Regions from separate parts of the Alistipes sp. D31t1_170403_E11 genome, predicted to be linked through region 1. Evidence: riboswitches for the same ligand, from Rfam matches in the RefSeq annotation. Region 1 holds a riboswitch; the other holds the start of a gene.
The links. A riboswitch is a leader RNA that binds a small molecule or an ion and turns the genes downstream of it on or off. The one in region 1 is predicted to bind cobalamin.

Region 1 (4,283 bases):
GTTTTTGCGATTTTTTGTTTATCTTTGCACTCGCTTTCGAGCGAATGTTTGAGCTGTGGTGTAATGGTAACACAGCAGATTTTGGTTCTGTCGTTCTGGGTTCGAATCCCGGCAGCTCAACAAAAAAAGGTGGTTGTATAACCACCTTTTTTGTTGAATAGGACATGTCGCCGGACTAGTTGCGCACCTTTTCGCGCACCCGGTCGGCAGCGGCCGTAACGGCTTCTTCGGCCTTGTCCGCGGCGCGGAGCACACCTTCTTTCAGTTTGTCTTCGGCTTCCGCCGCGCACTGTGTCGCATCGTCGAGTTTTTCGCCGAAAAACTCCATCGTCTCTTTGGCCTGATCGGCCGCCTGGTCGATTTTCTGGTTTTTCATAGGTTTGTTGGTTTAACGAATCTTGCGGTGGGAGATGAGCGCTGCGATCCATAACAGGATGATCGAGCCGATGACGGCTGTCGCCAGGCTGGCCAGCGTACCGACGGGAACCCATCCGAAAAACGAGAAGAGCCAGCCGCCCAGCACGCCGCCGATGAGTCCGACGATCAGGTTGACGAAAAGCCCTGAGCCCCCGCCTTTGACGATCAGGTTGGCGATCCATCCGGCCGCCAGACCGATCAGCAGATACCATAAGAAATACATAGTTTTGCAATTTAGGACGCTGGATTGAGCACAAAATCCGTACCCGATTCGGCGGCCGTCTTTTATAAAGTCTTTTTCAGCGCTTTTGCCAACTGATCGGGACACGAGGTCCCGCGCCCGCGGCAGTCGATGCCTTCGAGCCGTGCGACGGCTTCCGCGGCCTTCATCCCGCGTACGAGCGCTGCGATTCCCTGCTGGTTGCCGTGGCAGCCGCCCGTAAATACGACGTTGCGGACGATGCCATCTTCGATCTCGATGTCGATTTGCCGCGAGCAGGTTCCCAGGCAGGCGTGCGATATTTTCTGTGTCATGGAGTTACGGTTTTTCAGTTTGATAGTGCAAAGATACGAAACTCGGAACCTTTCACAAAATGTTGAAAACTTCTGTCTCCGGAATTTTGAAAGTCGGGGAATAATGGGGACTTTTGTCATCCGCAAAGGTGTCCTCCGCCCCGGCGGGACGGAGGAGAAGAGGGAATCGGGTGCGAATCCCGGACAGTTCCCGCTGCTGTATGCACTTTATGCCGCAGGCAAATCGTCGAGCCACTGTTCCGTCGGGGACGGGAAGGCTGCCTGAGGGTCGGTGCGAGTCAGAAGACCTGCCTTTGCGCATGCGATGCGGACCCGCGGGGCAACGGGGCCGATTGTGAAACGTATATACTCAATTACAATGGATTACACGCAAATTTCCATCATTAAACGTGATGGTAAAACCGAGCCTTTCTCCTTGGAGAAAATCGTCCGCGCCATTACGAAGGCCTTTCGCGCGGGCGGCATAACGGATGAAGAGCAGGCTGTCGCACAAATCGCCTCCGATGTGGCGGCTGCGATTACGAAGGCCGAGATTTCGGTCGAAGAGATTCAGGACATGGTCGAGGAGCGGCTGATGAAGCGCAACCCTTCGATCGCCAAACGTTATATTATCTACCGGGAGTGGCGCAACGTTGAGCGCGACCGCCGTTCGTCGATCAAAGGGGTGATGGACGGCATCGTGACCGTCGAGAAAAATGATATCAACCTCTCGAATGCCAACATGTCGTCGCATACGCCTGCCGGGCAGATGATGACCTTCGCGTCGGAAATTACTAAGGATTATGCCCTGAAATACCTCGTGGGTGTGCGCCACGGCCGTGCCCACCGCGACGGGGATATCCATATCCACGACCTGGACTACTATCCCACCAAGACCACGACCTGCATCCAGTACGATCTGGGCGACATCTACGAACGGGGCTTTGCGACCAAGAACGGCTCGGTGCGCACGCCGCAGTCGATCCAGAGCTACGCCACGCTGGCCACGATCGTCTTCCAGACCAACCAGAACGAACAGCACGGCGGGCAGTCGATCCCGGCTTTCGACCATTTCATGGCCCCGGGCGTGCTGAAGACCTTCCGCAAACACCTGACCGATATGACGCTGTTCCTGTGCCAGGTAACCGGGGCGTGCATGCCCGAACGTGCCGCGCTGAAGGCGCTTGTCGCCGAACACGTGCCGACGATCGAACCGTGCGAAGCCGCAGTGGGCCGCTTGTTCGCCGCCTTGCGCGAATCGGGCGTGGAGGTTGCCGACGAGGACATCCGCCGCATCTGGAAACAGGCCTACGACACGACGCGTAAGGAGACGCACCAGGCGATGGAGGGATTTATCCACAACCTCAATACGATGCACTCGCGCGGCGGTAACCAGGTGGTGTTCAGCTCGGTGAATTACGGTACGGACTTCTCGCCCGAAGGCCGCATGGTCATCCGCGAACTGCTCTCCGCCACGATCGAAGGCCTGGGGCACGGCGAAGTTCCGGTCTTCCCGATCCAGATTTTCAAGATCAAGGAGGGGGTTTCGTGGTCCGAGGAGGATTATGCCGCAGCCGTTAAGGATTTCGACAAGGCGCTGGCCGGGGAGATCGCGTTCAAGACTCCGAACTTCGACCTGCTGATCGAAGCGTGCCGTACGACTTCCGTGGCGCTGTTTCCCAACTTCATGTTCCTCGACGCGCCGTTCAACCGCCACGAAAAGTGGCGTATCGACGATCCCGACCGCTTCCGCTACGAGGTGGCGACGATGGGATGCCGTACGCGTGTCTTCGAGGACCTGCACGGTGAAAAATCGTCGTGGGGGCGCGGCAACCTCTCATTTACGTCGATGAACCTGCCGCGGCTGGCCATCGAGGCGATGCGCGAGGCCGAAGATATGATTCCCGACGGCAACAAACACGCGATCCGCAAGGAGGCGCGCGAAATTTTCCTCGAATCGGTGCGCAAGACCGCGACGATGATGGCCGAGCAGCTCTACGAGCGCTACCAGTTCCAGCGTACGGCACTGGCGCGGCAGTTCCCGTTCATGATGTCGAACGATGTCTGGAAGGGCGGCGGCAAGTTGCAGCCCAACGACGAGGTGGGCGACGTGCTCAAGCACGGCACGCTGGGCATCGGTTTTATCGGCGGCCACAATGCGATGGTGGCGATCTACGGCGAGGGGCATGCCGCTTCGAAGGAGGCGTGGCAGACGCTTTACGACGCTGTGGCGGTGATGAACCGTGTGGTCGATGAATACAAGGCCAAATACGAACTCAACTATTCGGTACTGGCGACTCCGGCCGAGGGCCTGAGCGGACGCTTCACGCGCATGGACCGCAAACGTTATGGCGAGATTCCGGGCGTCACCGACCGCGACTACTACGTCAACTCGTTCCATATCGACGTACGCGAACCGGTCTCCATCGTCGAGAAAATCCGCCTCGAAGCGCCGTTCCACGCCATCACGCGCGGCGGGCATATCACCTACGTCGAACTGGACGGCGAGGCGAAGAAGAATCCCGTGGCGATCCTCAAGATCGTGAAGGTCATGCAGGACGAGGGGATCGGCTACGGCTCGATCAACCATCCGATCGACACCTGCCGCAAGTGCGGCCATCGCGGCGTGATTTACTCGAAATGCCCCGTCTGCGGTTCGGACGACATCCTGCGTATGCGCCGCATCACGGGTTACCTGACCGGCAGCCTCGAATCGTGGAACTCGGCCAAGCAGGCCGAAGAGCGTGATCGGGTCAAGCACCGGTAATTTCGATTCTCACTGGCATCTTTTGCACTTCCCTTGCGGGGCGAAACAGTCACATACGCTTGTATGCTCCTGCTTCGCCCCACTTCACGAAGCCCAAAACCTGCTCTGCGATAATCGAAATTGGCGGACCCCTATCCGCCCCCTTAAAATCAAAATTCACCCGGCGGAAGGATTCTTTTTTTGCCGCCATCTCCGGTCGCGTGCGGCAAGTCCCCGCCTAAGGCGGGGATTTAGGGGTGGGTCGGATTTGTAAACACGGCGGGACGCCGTGAATCGAGACCAACGGAGTTGTATTCATGTTATGAAAACGCAATGGATTTATTAAGAATTATCGCCACCTACCCCGAAACCATCTCCGACGGTTACGGGCTGCGCTATGCGATCTATTTCGCGGGTTGTGCGCACCATTGCCCCGGCTGTCATAATCCCGAAAGTCATGATCCCCGCCGGGGCGAACCGCTGACCGTGGAGTGGGCCGAAAATATCTGCGCGGCGATCGCCGCGAATCCGATCCTCGACGGTGTGACGCTCAGCGGCGGCGATCCGCTGCTGCGGCCCGAACCGATGGCTGCTTTCCTGCGGCTCG
Region 2 (4,283 bases), on a different contig from region 1:
GTCCATTGAGGACGGATTTTTTTTGCCTGTGGGAGCCGGCAGTAAATCGTTGTATGGCAGACAACGTTGAACTAATCTCTAATTTTCCGGCTCCCACCGACAAAGTATGTGTGTCACGGCTTGCGCCGGAATCGCTCCGTGATGTCCTCCATCCCGCCGTCCGGTCCTATCCGGTAGAGCCGCTGGTTGGTCGTCGGCGACGAGAGCGGACCCTGCGCTTCGACCCAGCCGCCCAGTTTGATGAAATCGAACGCCGTGGTCTCGAAGCCTTCCGGCAGCGTCTCCCGCCCCGAGTACCAGCCCGTATGCAGGATCGGATAGGTCTTCCGCACGATACCCGCCAGCCGGGCGATCGTGTGCGGCTCGGCGTCGCCGCCCATGAAGCAGACGCAGGTTACCGAACGCCCGTAGCAGGCCAGCAGGGCCAGCAGTTCCGCGTCGTCGAGTTCGCGGCCTTCGTCAGCCGCAAGGTGCGGACTGTGGCATCCCGGGCAGCGGTTGGGGCAGTTCGTGATGTTGAACGCCAGCGTCGTTTCGCCCGGGATTTCCGCGAACACCACGTCGAAATTGTGATACTTTACCATTTACTCAGCTTTTGCGTAGAAGCGCCGCGACGCCTCCTGCTGACGCGCCGCCGAGAAGTTCGAGACGCGCTTCATGTAGCCGATCACGCGCGTCAGGTAATCCAGGTTGTCCGAGTGGCACTCGGGACACTCCTTCAGGTAGCGTTTGTCGATGTGCCCGCACTTGTTGCAGACCGTGTTGGGGATGTTGAACGTAAAGTAGTTGCACCCTTCGGTGGCCGCTACGCGCAGCAGGTGGCGGTACTGCTCCTTCGAGAGATGCTCTTCGAGGTTCATGTGCAGCGCCGAGCCGCCCGTGAGATGGTCGATATATTTGCGGCCGTGGAGGCGGAACTTGTCGATGACGTTCAGCGACTCGTCCTCGACGACGTAGAAATAGGAGTTGTAACAGTCGCGCGGCACGGCATATCCGTCTTCGCGATCCCACTTGGCATGCTTCACGCCGACGTTTTCCGCCGGAATCATCTCGCAGTTGAACATCACCTCCTTCGAGCGGTATTTCTTGTTGTAGCGCTCGATCAGCCCGAGCACCTGCTGCACGAATGCCGCATAGTCGTCGTTGTCGTCGATCCGGATGCCGAGTGCCTCCGCCGCCTCGACCAGCCCGTTGACGCCGATCGTGAGGTATTGGCGTGCGAGGTTGATGTAACCCGCATCGAAGAGCGGCAGCATGCCTTTGGCCTTCAGCTCCTTGAGGTTCTCGTTGTAGGCCATCTGCACCTTGTGGACCAGGTCCACGACCTCTTCCAGGTAAGTCATGTAGTGCATGCCGTTCTTTGCGGCATACTGGATGCAGCGATTGAGGTTGATCGTCAGTACGCTCTTCGAGCCGGTCGAAACGCCGCCCGCGCCCAGCGTGTAGCTGAACCCGTTGTCCTGGATCTCGTTTCGCAGGCGGCAGCACGACGACAGCGAATCGGCGTTGTCGCTGATGTAGGTGAAGAACGAGTGCCCTGCGGCGTACATCTCGGCCGTGAAGTCGCCCCACTCCCGGTCCATCGCGTCGCCGTCTTTAGTCAGCAGTGCCATCGTCTCGACGGGGAACGTCAGGACGGTTTTCGTGCGCTCGCGGTTGAACCACGTCATAAAGCGCTTCTGCAACCATGACAACGACTCCCAGTGGGGTTTCGAACCGTCCGGGAAGACGAATTCCCCGAAGAGCGATTCGAAATAGTAACGGTCGTAGTAGGCGACGTTCCAGAACACGGCCTGGAAGTTGCGCGCCCCGGTGGGCTGGTTGATCGAGTAAACGATCTGCTCGAAGCAGTCGGTGATCATCTTGTCGATCGTACGCTGTTTTTTCGAGAGGTCGACGACCTTGTCCGCATGCTTGTAGTAGTCTTCGCCGTATTCCTGCTCGACGAAATAATTCATGTACATCAGGAATTCGGGTGTGGCGCAGGCTCCCGACAACATCGACGAGACGATGAAGACCATGTTGACGAACCCGCCGCAGAACGATTTGAGGTTCGTCGGGCGCGTCGAATTGCCGCCCACCGACAGCGTGCCGCCCAGCAGCCACGGGTACATCGTGATCGAGGCGCAGTAGTTGGCCATCGATGTCTCGTCGTTTTTGTAGATGAAATGGTTTTTCAGCAGGCGCATGTATTTGTCCGACAGTTCTTTGCCGTACATCTCCTTGATGCGGTCGGTCAGCAGGCGGCGGTTCAGGCGGATGAAGTTCTGCTTCGGAAGTTCTCCGATCAGCGTGGCGATGTTCTTGTTTTCGACGTTGGCGTTGGCATCGTATTTCGAACCCGTCGCGGGGTTCGACGCATCGCAGTAGTTGATCAGGAATTCGAGTTTTTCGCGGTCTTCGCGGTCCTCGGTGTGTTTCTGGCGGTAGAGCATGTAGCTCTTGGCTACGGCGAAATAACGTTCGGCCATCAGGGCCACTTCCACCTGGTTCTGAATCTCCTCGACGTTCATGCCGTCGGCCACATGCACGCGGCTCAGCACCGACGTGAGGTCGTCGTCCGTGGCATATCCGCCTACGGAGAGAAATGCTTTGCTGATCGCGCGTTTGATCTTCTCGACCGAGAAGGCTGCGCGTTTGCCGTCGCGTTTGACGATGTAAATCTCCGAAATACCCATATCTATCCCATATTTGTTATGTGCCGGCGCTGTGCGAAGTCCCGTTCCCTCCTGCGGTGACCGTGGGAGAGGCGTTCTTTCGTCGAAAACATTGACAGTGTAAAATGGTCCGGGTATCGCCCTAAATCCCGAAGGCGGATACCGTTCCCGGCAAGGCAGGTCTTCTGACTCGCTCCTCCCGCACGCCTTCCCGTCCCTGCGGACAGTGGCATAAAGAGTGTGCGGAACGCAACGGAGCTTACAGCTACGGGAATAGTCCCTGATTTTCACAGGAGTTCCCTTTTGATCTCATGCCGGCAGCCGCCGGCGGAGAACCTTGCACGGAAACAAATATAGGGATAGTTCCCTGGAAAGCGAATACCCTCCGGGGCTTTTAATGAACATTTTGTGAACAAAAGCTATCCGGCGTAGCTGTGCATGCCTCCCGGGGGAGTTCGGGCCGTGACCGTGTCGTCGCATAAATGTGGTATTGTTGTTGCCGCAGATCGGTGGAACGATTTAAAAAACTGAAAACCATGGGAAAGATAGAAATCCGGAACGACCGCACGGTCCTTTCCACCGAAAACAACGGCTACGCCCGCGACGAACGCGACGAGACCCTGGTCGAAGACGATTTGGTGGATACCGAGATTCCGGTCGACGACCGTATTCCGGACGGGATCGACGAGATCGTCGAGGACGACCGTCCGGTTTATGACGAAGAGGGTTACCGCCACAAACCGGGCGAATAACCCGTGCCGACACCGAAAAAGCCATCGTTCCCGAAGGACGACGGCTTTTTCGTAATGCGGGCTGCCCCGCTGTTTCGTGTTTATTTATTGGTATATCTCGTTTAGCAGGCGTGCCAGGCGGCGTCCGCCGCGCAGGAACTGCTTTTCAACGACGGGCGTATACTTGAAAATGTAGTCGTACGAGATTTTCGTCCCCTCGGGGCTGAAGTCGTAAATTTCTTTGCAGATTTCGTGCGTCTCCTTCACCCAGTCGGCAGGCTCCCCCGCTACGATCTGTGCAGCCTCTTCGTCCGTCAGCCGGTCGATCTGCTGCTGCCACTCGCTGTAACTCCAGTTGTGCACCGCTTCGGGAATGTTCGTATCCCAGGCTGAGTGCAGGTTCGTCTCGCGGCCGAAAAAACGCACGGGACGCTTGTTGCCGCCCAGGTCGCTCAGCCGTCCGAGGTGCATCGGGCAGTGCATGTCCCCGACCAGATGGATCAGCATTTTGAGGTTCAGCGTCTCCTCTTCGGGCGTGAGTTTTCCCGATTTGAGCTTTTCGGTGATCTCCGTTACCGCCGTCAGCACGTCGCCTTTGGGATTCCGGGGCATTGTTTCCAGCGTCTGGCCTTCGTCGATGTTCAGGTAATGCCAGGTCTTCGAGTAGGCGTATTCGGGCCAGTAGCTGGCGAAGTCGAGCCAGTTGGCGATATATACGGGCGAATAACCGTCGAGGGCTTTATGGACCTTATCCGCCGCTTCGGGCGTCAGATGGCATTCGGCGATGTAGGCCGTCACGTCGTGTCCCTTCTGTCCCCACGCAAAAGCCCCGCGGGCGAAAAGGAGGCACAAACTTATCAGAAACAGTTTTTTCATCTATCCGGGGTGTTTGCAG

Region 2: linked by a shared signal. The riboswitch ahead of nrdD (anaerobic ribonucleoside-triphosphate reductase) and the one ahead of I2E69_RS00220 (anaerobic ribonucleoside triphosphate reductase) in region 1 are both predicted to bind cobalamin.

What each region holds. Positions count from the first base shown of each region.
Region 1 is NZ_JADNHQ010000001.1:51,694-55,976, reverse strand. It holds tRNA gene I2E69_RS00240 (tRNA-Gln) at 50-120, shown strand; gene I2E69_RS00235 (hypothetical protein) at 176-376, opposite strand; gene I2E69_RS00230 (GlsB/YeaQ/YmgE family stress response membrane protein) at 389-640, opposite strand; gene I2E69_RS00225 (TIGR03905 family TSCPD domain-containing protein) at 703-951, opposite strand; cobalamin riboswitch at 1,061-1,261, shown strand; gene I2E69_RS00220 (anaerobic ribonucleoside triphosphate reductase) at 1,310-3,697, shown strand; gene nrdG (anaerobic ribonucleoside-triphosphate reductase activating protein) at 4,010-4,283, shown strand, end outside.
Region 2 is NZ_JADNHQ010000003.1:193,683-197,965, forward strand. It holds gene I2E69_RS07275 (anaerobic ribonucleoside-triphosphate reductase activating protein) at 114-584, opposite strand; gene nrdD (anaerobic ribonucleoside-triphosphate reductase) at 585-2,678, opposite strand; cobalamin riboswitch at 2,815-3,012, opposite strand; gene I2E69_RS07285 (hypothetical protein) at 3,194-3,409, shown strand; gene I2E69_RS07290 (S1/P1 nuclease) at 3,494-4,264, opposite strand.